Regions from separate parts of the Erwinia sp. E_sp_B01_1 genome, predicted to be linked through region 4. Evidence: predicted binding sites of a transcription regulator. Region 4 holds the regulator's gene; each other region holds the start of a gene.

Region 1 (3,307 bases), 1.4 Mb from region 4:
GCTACTTCCTGAATGGCCTGATTTTCCAGCGCCGTGGCAAGAGCGAAGAGGCACCGGCCCCTTCCATTGAACGTAAAATGACTAACAACATCATGATGAAGAAATTGCGTGTGGCCTTTGATCTGAAAACCACCGATATTCTCGACATCCTTAAGCTGGCCGATTTTGCCGTGGGTCAGTCTGAAATTGGCGCGATCTTCCGTAAGCCGGGCCACAAAAATTACCGTGAGTGTGGCGACCAGATCCTGCGTAACTTCCTGAAGGGATTGACGCAGCGTATTCGTCCTGCCAAAGCCTGATATAAAGAGGGCCAGCATTGCGCTGGCCCTTTTCATCTGAGCACTATTTCCCGACAATCCATTTCTTATGCACTAACAGCGAAGCCAGAATCACTGCGGCACCGATAATAAAACTCGGCCAGTGCGGCTGCTGCTGCCAGATGGCCAGATTCACCAACAGCCCGGCAGGCACATGCATATTGTTCATGATCCCCAGCGTCCCTGCATCCACCTGCGTTGCGCCGTAGTTCCACATGAAATAGCCCAGCCCGGATGCCGCTACGCCCAGCCAGATCAATATGCCCCACTGCAGCGAAGTTGTTGGAAGTTTCTGCGGATTACCCCACAAGAACCAGGCAAGCGTGGCGATCGCCGCCGCACCCAGATAGAACCAGGAAAAGGCAGTATGCTGCGGCACGGGCCGGATTTCCTGCAGCCTTTTGTAGCCCACCATGCCAATGGCAAAAATGATGTTGGCTATCTGTACCAGCAATAAGCCAAACCAGAAGTGATCGCTGACTTTGTCATACCGGATAATGGCTGCACCGCCTACCGCCAGCAGGGCGCTGAGAGCATAGCTCCACCGCACGCCACGGCCTTTCAGCAGGTCGTAGATCAGCGTGACATAGAGCGGGGTCATCACCGTAAACAGCAGGAACTCCGACACGCTGAGGTAGAGATAAGCCTGGAAGCTGACGAGATACATGACACCGAGCTGTAGCGCGCCCACGCCCATGTACATCAGGAGCGTGGAAGCACGATAGCCACGCCAGCGCAGAAACGGCAGGAACACTACCGCTGCCAGCAACAGCCTTACCAGTACGGAAAACACACTATCAACCTGTCCTGCCAGGTATTCGCCAATCAGGCTGAATGAAAATGCCCACAAAATTGTGGTGACAATCAGTAACGTCACAATGTCAGACTCTGCTGTAAAAAGTGCGCACATTGTAGCGAAATTACCCGTAACCAAGGTAATTATTTGGTTTACAACTGCTTTTAAAAGCAGCGTAATTTAGTGAGGACAGAGATGTTCGAAAACGAAAAACCACGAATTTGGAGATTTCCCTCAAATTTTCCTGGCTGTCCACTGAACGCAGCCTCTTTCAGGCGATGCCGTACACACAAACAGATATTTTGTCATAAAAATGTAACATTTGAGCCCACCTTCACAGTCTGATGCGCGATTTCCGCCTATTCTTTGCGCGAAATGGAACATTATGCCGGATTCAAGGCAGATCCTTTTGTCATAAGCGCCCACTGGCGCCCAAAACGAGAATAACCTGCGCCATTGGAGGCTCATATGTTAAGTATTTTTAAGCCAGCACCTCACCAGCCTCGCGTTGAGGCTGACAGGGTAGATCCGCTCTACCGCAAACTACGCTGGCAAATCTTCCTGGGGATTTTCTTCGGTTACGCTGCCTATTATCTGGTCCGCAAAAACTTTGCGCTTGCCATGCCTTACCTGATTGAACAGGGCTTTTCCCGAGGCGACCTGGGGTTTGCGCTCTCCGGTATCTCCATCGCCTACGGCTTTTCCAAATTTATTATGGGATCGGTCTCCGATCGCTCAAACCCCAGAGTTTTTCTGCCAGCCGGATTGATCCTGGCCGCGGCCGTAATGCTCTTTATGGGATTTGTTCCCTGGGCAACCTCCAGCATTATGGTGATGTTTGTGCTGCTGTTCTTATGCGGCTGGTTCCAGGGTATGGGCTGGCCGCCCTGTGGCCGGACTATGGTGCACTGGTGGTCGCAGAAAGAGCGTGGCGGGGTGGTTTCCGTGTGGAACTGCGCGCACAACGTGGGCGGGGGCATACCTCCGTTACTGTTCCTGCTGGGGATGGCATGGTTTAACGACTGGAAAGCGGCGCTTTATATGCCGGCCTTTGGTGCCATTGTGGTTGCTGTTTTCGCCTTCGCACTGATGCGCGATACCCCGCAGTCCTGTGGCCTGCCGCCGATTGAAGAATACAAAAACGATTACCCACCGGACTATGATGAGAAACATGAAGAGGAGCTGACCGCTAAGCAAATCTTTATGCAATACGTCCTGCCTAACAAATTGCTGTGGTACATCGCGCTGGCTAACGTGTTTGTTTATCTGCTGCGTTACGGCATTCTCGACTGGTCACCCACTTACCTGAAAGAAGTAAAGCATTTCGCGCTGGATAAGTCCTCCTGGGCCTATTTCTTTTACGAATATGCTGGCATTCCCGGCACGCTGCTTTGTGGCTGGATGTCCGACAGGGTCTTTAAAGGTAATCGTGGGGCCACCGGCGTGTTCTTTATGGTGCTGGTAACCATTGCTACCGTGGTTTACTGGATGAATCCGGCCGGTAATCCTAACGTGGACATGGCCTGTATGATTGTGATCGGCTTCCTGATTTATGGTCCGGTGATGTTGATCGGTTTACATGCTTTAGAGCTGGCACCGAAAAAAGCAGCAGGAACAGCAGCAGGATTTACCGGACTGTTTGGTTATCTGGGCGGCTCTGTCGCGGCCAGCGCCATCGTCGGCTACACCGTGGATTACTTCGGCTGGGACGGCGGCTTTATCATCATGATCGGTGGGTGCGTACTGGCTGTGTTGCTGCTGGTGCTGACCATGCTGAGCGAGAACAAACACAAACAGCAGCTGAAGCAGGCTGAATAACAGGAGAAAGCGCCCTTTCTCCCTTAAGACGGTTCACTTCCTGCATCCGTAAATGCTTTCCGCCCCCGCTGGCCGGGGCGGAAAATTTTCGGTTAAACGTTATAGAGCTTACGCAGGTAATTGGGCACCGCGTTATCCGCATTACTGCCTATTACTTCCAGCTCCGGCAGCAGGTCTTTCAGCCGCTGATGGGAGTTGCTCATGATGCAGCCTTTACCGGCCATGCTCAGCATCTCCTTGTCATTCATGCCATCCCCAAAGGAGATGCAGTCCTTCAGGGCATAGCCCAGCGTCTTTGATACAGCATCCAGCGCATGGCCTTTAGATACGCCACCCGCCATCACTTCCAGGCAGGTTGGCAGAGAGAAACTGACAT
Region 2 (3,307 bases), 1.7 Mb from region 4:
TTTGAAAATGCCGTGGTGATCCTTGATGAGGCGCAAAACGTCACCGCCGCCCAGATGAAGATGTTCCTGACCCGCCTCGGGGAAAACGTCACCGTGATCGTCAATGGCGATATCACCCAGTGTGATTTGCCGTCGCACGTACAGTCAGGCCTCAGCGATGCGTTAGCCCGCTTTGAGGATGACGAGATGATTGGCGTGGTGCGTTTCGGTAAAGAAGACTGCGTCCGCTCGGTGCTCTGCCAGCGTACGCTGATGGCCTACAGCTAATGTTCTGACTGTTGCCAACAAAGCCCGGTTAACGCCGGGCTTTTTTATGCCTGCAATCTGGTTGTACCGCAGTTTTCCCCCTGCCAGGCGCTGAAAAACCAAACCTTCACGGGGATGGTTTCACATTAATGTCATACAACGCTTCTCCGGCGATCGGGGTGATTATCTGCAGGAGCGGATTAACGAATCAATCCTCTGAGCTACCGCAGGATCGTTACGGACATAGTAGATATTCACGCTGGTTTGATGGTCAGAGAATTTTGAGGCATCCAGCATAGCAATCCGTCTTTGCCGTGAATCGAAGAGGTTGAATTGTTTCATGCCATTGGGGAGGGGATCGTCCTCTTCCAACGTCATATGCTGATGACGTGCAGCCTCATACAGACAGCTTTCGACGCTGTAGGGACGCCCTTTGAAGGTGGCGGCTTTAACCTCCGGGTGAATCATGGCGCTGTCGATATTTATACAGCCCGTCAGGGGGGTTAGCAGGGTGAACAGCATCAGAATACGCAGCTTAAACATGGTTGGCTTAATCCATACAGAAAGGAAAGGCGGCCAATTTAGTGTAATTGAAAGGCAAAAGTTTTGATCTGAGAGGGAGGAGGGCAAAAAAAAAGTCTGAACTTTCGCTCAGACTTTCTCTTTAAATATGGCGGTGAGAGAGGGGGATCACGAGGCACGTCCATGTGCCTCGCCCTTTGGGCAGCAGAGCTGTGCAAAACGGCTATCCTGCCGTTTTGTCGAACCCTGTCGAGGCTTCTCACCCCTCTCTCCTGGGGTACATGCAAAAAAAAGTCTGAACTTTCGCTCAGACTTTCTCTTTAAATATGGCGGTGAGAGAGGGGTTCGAACCCTCGATACGTTGCCGTATACACACTTTCCAGGCGTGCTCCTTCAGCCACTCGGACACCTCACCGTATTGTTCTACTGCTTCGCCCTGTAGGGCGACGGGGCGGTACTATAGGGAGTCAGAGGGAATGGGTCAAGCAAAATTTTCGTTTTGTCTTATCAGCTTAAGGCCAAAAAGAGAGTCGCTTAAGCCAGAGTGCAGGTTGTCATAAGAGTGACATCAGGGCTACACAAAAATGTCATGGATGTGTCGCAAACTAGCTTCCTGAAATCTTTAGCAAAACTTACGCATGGAGTGTCGAGTTAATGAAATATAAAAGTCTGTTTACCCTCTCTCTGATCGCCTCAGTCATGTCATCCACAGCCTGGGCTGATATCGCAGCTTACAGCCGCGCCGCACAGGGTGATATCACTGAGCCTGGCGGCGCACGTCGCCTGAGCGGGGATCAGACCGAGGCGTTGAAAGCTTCCCTCAACAGCAATAAAGCAAAGAACGTCATTTTGCTGATTGGTGATGGCATGGGCGATTCCGAAATTACCGCTGCGCGTAACTACGCAGAAGGCGCAGGCGGATTCTTCAAAGGAATTGATGCATTACCGCTGACCGGCCAGTACACCCACTATGCGCTGGACAAGAAAACCCATAAGCCTGATTACGTCACCGATTCTGCTGCCTCAGCCACCGCATGGAGCACCGGCGTAAAATCCTATAACGGTGCCATTGGTGTGGACGTCAACGGCAGGGACCACCCCTCCATCATGGAAATGGCTAAAGCTGCCGGCAAAGCCACGGGCAACGTTTCCACCGCCGAACTCGAAGATGCCACCCCGGCAGCGCAGATAGCCCATGTCACTTCACGTAAATGTTATGGCCCGGAAAAAACCAGCGAACTTTGCGCGGCCAATGCGCTGGAGAAGGGAGGCAAAGGTTCTATTGCAGAACAATTGCTGAATGCGCGTGCAGACGTGACCCTTGGCGGCGGCGGCAAAACCTTCAGCGAAACCGCAAAAGCGGGCGAGTGGCAGGGGAAAACGCTTGAGGAGCAGGCAAAACTGCGTGGCTATCAGTGGGTTTCCGATCTCTCTGGCATGAACGCTGTTACCGAAGCCAGCCAGGACAAACCGGTGCTGGGGCTGTTTGCCCAGGGGAATATGCCGGTGCGCTGGAAAGGGCCGAAAGCAACGTATCACGGTAACCTGGAGGGCAAGCCGGTAAGCTGTGAAGTCAATGCTGAGCGTCCGGCTTCCACGCCAACGCTGGCACAGATGACGGAAAAAGCGATCGATCTGCTCAGCAAAAATCAAAACGGCTTCTTCCTGCAGGTTGAAGGCGCCTCAATAGATAAGCAGGATCATGCTGCCAACCCTTGCGGCCAGATTGGCGAAACTGTCGACCTGGATGAAGCGGTGCAGAAAGCGCTGGAGTTTGCCCGTAAAGAGGGTAACACGCTGGTCATAGTGACGGCGGATCATGCGCACGCCAGCCAGATTATCGCCAACGACAGCAAAGCACCGGGCCTGACGCAGACGCTGAACACCCGGGAGGGCGGCCTGATGACCATCAGCTACGGCAACTCAGAAGAGGATTCTCAGGGACACACGGGCACGCAACTGCGTATTGCCGCCTACGGCCCGCATGCTGCAAACGTAGTAGGGCTGACCGATCAGACCGACCTGTTCTATACCCTGAAATCAGCGATGGAAATCCAGTAACGTTGCTTGCTTAAGGTCAACACCGGGTTTGGTTATAAGGTGCCACCTGAGAGCGTGCTGGCAAAGCTTAAGGTCACAACCTGGTCTGGTGGCAAGGCGTCACCAGGGGGCCTGTTATCCGGGACGTCGTGAATCCTCCCTGGAGACTTCGCAGCCACGTCCATGTGGCTGAGACCCGGCTAACAGGCCCCCTGGCGCCACCCGTCATCTTCAGTGTCGTTGTTTGGTTTGGTGGTCGCACAGGTCAAAACTGGAATTCGTGCACAATCTCATCATTACTGCATTACTGCATTACTGCATTACTGCATTACTGCATTACTGCATTACTGCATTGTAGTAGCAGTCGATTGGTTTTGAAGTACCCCGTAATTTCCAGACAAAACTGAAGCTTCGGGGCGGGGAGGGTGGGTTGATAAGCAAAGCGTCCCGGCACATGGAGGTGCCGGGCCGAGCCGTCACGGACGACGCTTTTTGCGTC
Region 3 (3,307 bases), 1.8 Mb from region 4:
AACGTATATCAGCACAGCCACCCTGCCCGCGTGGTCGCAGCCCTGATGGCAATCATTCATCAGGGAGCCAGTGGAGAGGAGGCGCTGGCGATCTGCCAGCGCGCCGACTGAACCGGAGAAAGCCATGAGCCAGCTGCTGGGTATTGATGCCGGAAACACCATGATCAAAGCGGTATTGTTCGACCTGGACGGCACCGTCCGCGCTGTCGCCAGCTGCGCGGGGGAAACCCACCAGCCCAGGCCAGGATACGCTGAACGCCCCGTCACCGAGGTCTGGCAGGGCGTGACTACCGCCATCAAAGCCTGTTTGGCGCAAATGCCGGATGCTGAGGTGATCGCCGTGGGGGCCGCAGGCCACGGCAACGGCCTTTATGCACTGGATCGGCAGCAGCGCCCGCTGATCGGCATCCAGTCCGTTGACAGCCGGGCGGCTGACAGGGCGCAGGCGCTGGAGCAGAGCGGTGCCGCTGCGGCTATCTATGCCTGCTCGCTGCAAAAAGTCTGGGCCAGCTCCACGCCCGTGCTGCTGAGCTGGCTGAAGCATCACGATCCGGCGTGCTATCACCGGATCGGCCATCTGCTCTGCGCCAAAGATGTGATTACCCATTTTCTCAGCGGTGAAATCAGCGGCGACTACTCTGATGCAGCCGGGTCGGGGCTACTGGATCACCGCGTCCGGGGATACAGTGAAGCGCTTATGGCGCTTTACGATCTGGCTGATGCGCTTCCCCTGCTCCCGCCGCTGCACCACTCCTGTGATGTGGTGGGGCACATTAGTGCCAAAGCCGCGCAGTTAACCGGCCTGCCGCAGGGGATCCCGGTGGTGGCGGGTATTTTTGATGTGGTAGCCAGCGCCGTGGGATCGGGTGTGGTGAATACAGGAGAAGCCTCAATTGTGGCCGGAACCTGGAGCATCAATCAGGTGATCGTGGCGCGCCCGGACTATTTGCGCCCGATCTTCATGAACTCAATCGTTGAACGCGATCGTTATATGGCGATTGAAGCCAGCGCCACTTCAGCGGCCAATCTGGACTGGTTTGTCCGTGAATTTGCCGATGGCCGTGGCGGCAGCGGTGCAGAACGCAGCAGCGATCTTGTCGCCCAGGTCCGGCCCGATGCCCACCTTCCGGTCTACCATCCCTACCTCTATTCAGGGCGTAAAGAAGAGCCTGCCAAAGCGGGCTTTTACGGATTAAGCGGCTGGCACACCCGTGCAGATATGCTGTTCGCGCTGTTTGAAGGCGTCACCTTTGCCCACCGTGCGCATATCGATCGCCTTCGGGCTGCCGGGCTTCCCTTCACCTCTGCCACCCTCTCCGGCGGGGCTACACGCAGCTGCATCTGGCCACAGATGTTTGCGGATGTGCTTGGGATCCCGATTCGGGTGGCGGAGTGCAAAGAGACCGGAGCCCTGGGTGCCGCTATCTGCGCCGGGGTTGGCACCGGCCTGTGGCCGGATCTGGCTGCGGGGGTTGCTCAGGCAGTGAAACTGAACCCGGAAACGCTGCAACCCGATGAGGCCCGCCATGCCTTTCACGATCCCCGTTACAGGCTGTTCAAAAAGCTGGAGCTGGCTATGGACAGCCTGTGGCATCAGGAGCTGAACGATCAGAATGTGACAGAAATCTGAATTCCGACAACCCACCGGCAGCCCGGAAGGCGGGTTGCCACATTAATTTAATTAACCAGTTCTGCCCCCTTCCCGGCTTTTAACCCCACCACATCCTGTCATTGGCCCGGTTTTGTTCCGACTAAAGCGAAACGGGGCAGAAGAACACGTTAGCGTCAGCCATGTCGGATTAATGCAAAGTTAAACAAAGTGTAAACAGGCTGCAATAAAGGGAGCACACGGGGACATTGCTCTACCTCGTAACGATATTGCCAGGGATAATTCGCTGCGCTAAATTGGCTTATTCCGCGCAAATCCGACCACTACTATCTCCGGCACAGGGCAGAGATTGCGCCAGTTTGAGGATAAAAATAACTCATGGGTTCAGAATTACTTTCACTGGCGCTGTTTGCTGCTTCAGTATCGCTTTACACCTGGAAAGCCGGAAGAAACGCATTGTGGTTTACCGCTATTCTGCTGATCCTTGGCATCTATATCATTCTTAATGCCTCAATGCTTGCGAGTAATTATTTTACCGGCGAGGGAATTAACGACGCCGTTATTTATACGATTACCAGCAGCCTGAGCGGTGCGGGCGTCAGTAAATATCTGCTGCCTGCGGCGGGGCTTATTATTGGCCTGGTGCTGTTATTTGGTCTGCTCTCCTGGATTTTACGTCTGCGCAAAGGCCGGGGTGCCAGTCAGATTTACAGCCTGTTAGCGGTGGTCCTGGCGCTGGCTTCAATTAAAACCACGCCAGCTTATCAGCAGGTTGCCAGCCTGATTAAATCCCAGGTAGGCAAAGGCAGTTCAGATTTTTACACTCATTACAAAGTGCCAGGGAAGCAACTGCGTGGCGATAAGCCTAATCTGGTTTATATCTATGCGGAAAGCCTGGAACGCACCTATTTTGATGAAAAAGCCTTTCCCGGACTGGCACCGGAACTGAGTCAGATAAAAAACAGTGCGTATGATTTCAGTAATACCGAGCAGTTGCCCGGCACCGAATACACCATTGCGGGCATGGTCGCCTCCCAGTGTGGCATCCCGCTGTTTGCGCCTTTTGATGGCAACGCCTCCAGCTCCCTCTCAACCTTCTATCCGCAGAACGTCTGTCTGGGCGATATCCTGAAATCATCAGGCTACCAGAACTATTTCTATCAGGGCGCGAGCCTGAGCTTTGCCGGAAAAGATCTGTTTCTTTCTTCCCACGGTTTCGATCATATGTACGGCTTTAAAGAGCTGAAAAGCGTGGTGAAAGATCCCAACTACCGCAATGACTGGGGCTGGTATGACGATACGCTGCTGGATGTGGTGTTTGATAAATATCTCGAGCTGGCAAAGCAGAACCGTCCGTTCTCACTGTTTGCCCTGACGGTAGACACCCATCACCCTGATGGATTTATCTCCCGATCCTGCCAGCGCAAAGACTATCCCTTTGAGGGGAAAGCCAACAAATCATTCGCGGCAGTGGCCTGTAGCCAGGAGCATATTGCCCGGCTGATCCAGCGGATTCAGGCAACGCCTTACTTCAAAAACACCATTATTGTAGTCAGCTCAGACCATCTGGCGATGAACAACACCGCCTTCAAATACCTTGCCCAGCACGACCGGAAAGACCTGTTCTTTATGGTTCGCGGCGATAACGTCAGCAGCAAAGTGCTCCCGGTGAAACGCAGCACCCTGGATAATGGCGCG
Region 4 (3,307 bases):
GACCAGCGCCAGGCGGCGACTGAAGACTTCCTGGGCGCTGAGCTCACTTAAGGTCTCATTATTGTGGCGATCTATAGCCTTTTCGCGCTGCTCCCGACTGCGGCGAAGCAGCACCACTTCCACCGGCAGAGCCTGAGTCAGTTCCTGAATGCGTCGCTGCAGATCATTCAGCCATGACTGGGTGGAAATCTCGATATCCAGCCAGACCACTTTGCCATCATCACGGGCAGGGATAGCTGCGAGCTGCTGCTCAATCTCTTCCAGCGCCCCTTTGATCATCTGCATCGGCTGGAAAAGGGGGATCGCCAGCGGCTCAACCTGGATGAGCTTGCCATCGGCAAAATCCACCAGGAACACGCTTTTCTCTTTGCCCAGCTCGTCAAAACTCAGCGGGATGGGCGAACCGCTGTAGCGGATATGTTCCGTGCCACCGATACGTTGCGCACGATGAATATGCCCCAGTGCAATATAATCGGCTGGCGGAAATGCCTGCGCCGGGAAGGCGTCCAGCGTGCCAATATAAATATCCCGCACCGCATCGCTTTTGGTCACGCCGACGGTGGTCAGATGGCCGGTGGCGATAATGGGCAGCGTCAGGTTGAGTTTTTCCCGCATCTCCCGCGCCGCCTGCCAGCAGCGCTGGTAATGCTGGGTTATGGCTGTCAGCAGGCTTTGCTGCTTGTCACGGCCAGACTGGCCAGCCTGGCTGGTGGTGATATCGCGGGGACGAAGAAAAGGGATAGCGCAGAGCAGCGCGCCGGGTTCTCCATCACGCTTATTCAGCAGCAGCACCTGCTGGCTGATATCATCACTGGCAGAGGCGATCACTCGGGTGTTCAGGCAGGCGAGCAGCTCACGGGATTCATTAAGCGTGGCTACTGAATCGTGGTTGCCACCGAGCACCACCAGCTGGCAGCCGGTCTGCTGGAGATTGACCACAAAACGGTTATACAACTCGCGCGCGTAACTGGGCGGGGATCCCGTATCGAAGATGTCACCCGCAACAATGATGGCATCCACGTGATGTGCCACAGCCTGCTCCAGCAGCCAGTCTGTAAAAGCCTGATGCTCCGGCGCGCGGCTTTTTGTGTAGAAGAATTGGCCCAGATGCCAGTCGGAGGTATGAATAATTCGCATGGGATCCCTTTAAGGCGCGAGGCAGAGTCGACGATTATAAACAGCACAGCGTAAAACCCCAGACCCAATCTCAGCGACCCTTAATAAAACTGTTATGAAACCTCGGGACAGGCCGTGCTTTTTTCATAAAACTGTCATAAAACTGACGCATAATGACGCCGCAAATCCAGTGACATTCCGTCACAGTAGCAGGAGCAACAATGGCAAAGCGCATTCTGGTAGTCGAAGATGAAGCCCCAATCCGTGAGATGTTGTGTTTCGTTCTGGAGCAAAATGACTATCAACCCATAGAAGCGGAAGATTATGACAGTGCGGTCAATTTGCTTATCGAACCCTGGCCTGATTTGATCCTGCTTGACTGGATGCTGCCCGGCGGCTCAGGCATTCAGTTCATCAAGCATTTGAAGCGCGAAGCGATGACCCGTGAAATTCCGGTCATGATGCTGACCGCGCGTGGCGAAGAAGAAGATCGCGTCCGCGGGCTGGAAGTGGGCGCTGACGACTATATTACCAAGCCTTTCTCCCCTAAAGAGCTGGTGGCGCGTATCAAAGCCGTGATGCGCCGCATCTCTCCGATGGCGGTGGAAGACGTTATCGAAATTCAGGGGCTGAGTCTTGATCCCTCCTCGCACCGGGTAATGTCGGATACCCAACCGCTGGAGATGGGCCCAACTGAATATAAATTGCTGCACTTCTTTATGACTCACCCTGAACGTGTTTACAGCCGCGAGCAGTTGCTTAATCACGTATGGGGCACTAACGTGTACGTCGAAGATCGTACCGTTGACGTTCATATTCGCCGCCTGCGTAAGGCGCTGGAACTGACCGGGCACGATCGCATGGTGCAGACGGTTCGCGGAACAGGTTATCGTTTCTCTGCACGTTACTGATCGTTCGCACTGGAGTCTTTACCGTGTTGGAACGCCTCTCCTGGAAGAGATTGTTGTTTGAGCTGATACTTGCCTCACTGCCAGCCCTGATCCTGGGGCTTCTGGTGGGCTATCTGCCCTGGCTCCTGCTGGTTTCCGTGCTGGCCGTTTTGGGCTGGCATTTCGCTAACTTACTCCGTTTATCCCACTGGCTGTGGATTGACCGCAGCATGACGCCTCCGGCCGGGCGTGGTAGCTGGGAGCCGCTGTTTTATGGCCTGTATCAGATGCAGGCGAGAAATCGCCGCCGTCGGCGTGAGCTGGGGCATCTGATCAAGCGATTTCGCAGTGGCGCAGAATCCTTACCCGATGCCGTTGTGCTGACCACGGAAGAGGGCACCATTTTCTGGTGTAATGGCCTCGCCCAGCAGATGCTTGGGCTGCGCTGGCCGGAAGATAACGGACAGAACATCCTTAACCTGCTGCGCTATCCCGAATTTACCCGCTACTTACGTCAGCGCGACTTTTCACGGCCACTGACGCTGGTGCTTAACAGCCATCGTCATCTGGAATTTCGCGTGATGCCCTATTCAGAAGGGCAGTGGCTGCTGGTGGCCAGGGATGTCACGCAGATGCACCAGCTGGAAGGCGCCCGCCGTAACTTCTTCGCCAACGTCAGCCATGAATTACGCACGCCGTTGACGGTGCTGCAGGGCTATCTGGAGATGATGAACGACTCGGTCATGGAGGGGCCACTGCGTGATAAAGCGCTGCATACCATGCAGGAACAGACCCGCCGGATGGATGGGCTGGTGAAGCAGTTGCTGACGCTCTCCCGTATTGAAGCAGCGCCTGCGCTGGATCTTCAGGAAAAAGTGGATGTTCCGATGATGCTGAGGGTATTGCAACGGGAGGCAGAAACCCTGAGCCAGGGCAGGCACGACATCCACTTCACCACCGAGCCGGGTTTGCAGGTGTATGGCAACGATGAGCAGCTTCGCAGTGCCATCTCCAATCTGGTGTATAACTCGGTCAATCACACGCCACCGGGCACCCGCATTGATATCAGCTGGCAGAAAACCCCGCTTGGAGCGCAGTTCAGGGTAAAAGATAACGGGCCAGGCATTGCCGCAGAGCATATTCCGCGCCTGACCGAGCGCTTCTATCGCGTGGACAAAGCCCGCTCGCGCCAGACGGGCGGAAGTGGGCTGGGACTGGCCATTGTGAAGCATGCGCTGAGCCACCATAACACCCGGCTTGATATCACCAGCCGGCCTGGTGTGGAAACCTGTTTCAGCTTC

What was found. The regulator PhoB, encoded in region 4, activates phosphate uptake and scavenging genes when phosphate is short. The targets are predictions, from matches to a motif close to CTGTCATAAAACTGNCNNAT.
Region 1: a site for PhoB is predicted at 1,416-1,435, ahead of glpT (glycerol-3-phosphate transporter). Genes of this name have one in related genera too.
Region 2: a site for PhoB is predicted at 1,389-1,408, ahead of phoA (alkaline phosphatase). Genes of this name have one in related genera too.
Region 3: a site for PhoB is predicted at 1,959-1,978, ahead of opgB (phosphatidylglycerol--membrane-oligosaccharide glycerophosphotransferase). Genes of this name have one in related genera too.

The regions. Positions count from the first base shown of each region.
Region 1 covers NZ_CP142208.1:4,534,967-4,538,273, forward strand. Annotated here, with positions in the region: gene VRC33_RS21035 (DUF1456 family protein) at 1-299, shown strand, start outside; gene VRC33_RS21040 (carboxylate/amino acid/amine transporter) at 343-1,194, opposite strand; gene glpT (glycerol-3-phosphate transporter) at 1,582-2,931, shown strand; gene yigL (sugar/pyridoxal phosphate phosphatase YigL) at 3,024-3,307, opposite strand, start outside.
Region 2 covers NZ_CP142208.1:2,806,564-2,809,870, reverse strand. Annotated here, with positions in the region: gene phoH (phosphate starvation-inducible protein PhoH) at 1-267, shown strand, start outside; gene VRC33_RS13275 (hypothetical protein) at 430-789, opposite strand; tRNA gene VRC33_RS13270 (tRNA-Ser) at 1,096-1,183, opposite strand; gene phoA (alkaline phosphatase) at 1,423-2,829, shown strand.
Region 3 covers NZ_CP142208.1:4,143,860-4,147,166, forward strand. Annotated here, with positions in the region: gene VRC33_RS19305 (aldolase) at 1-111, shown strand, start outside; gene VRC33_RS19310 (FGGY-family carbohydrate kinase) at 125-1,630, shown strand; gene opgB (phosphatidylglycerol--membrane-oligosaccharide glycerophosphotransferase) at 1,988-3,307, shown strand, end outside.
Region 4 covers NZ_CP142208.1:1,092,487-1,095,793, forward strand. Annotated here, with positions in the region: gene sbcD (exonuclease subunit SbcD) at 1-1,137, opposite strand, end outside; gene phoB (phosphate response regulator transcription factor PhoB) at 1,338-2,027, shown strand; gene phoR (phosphate regulon sensor histidine kinase PhoR) at 2,051-3,307, shown strand, end outside.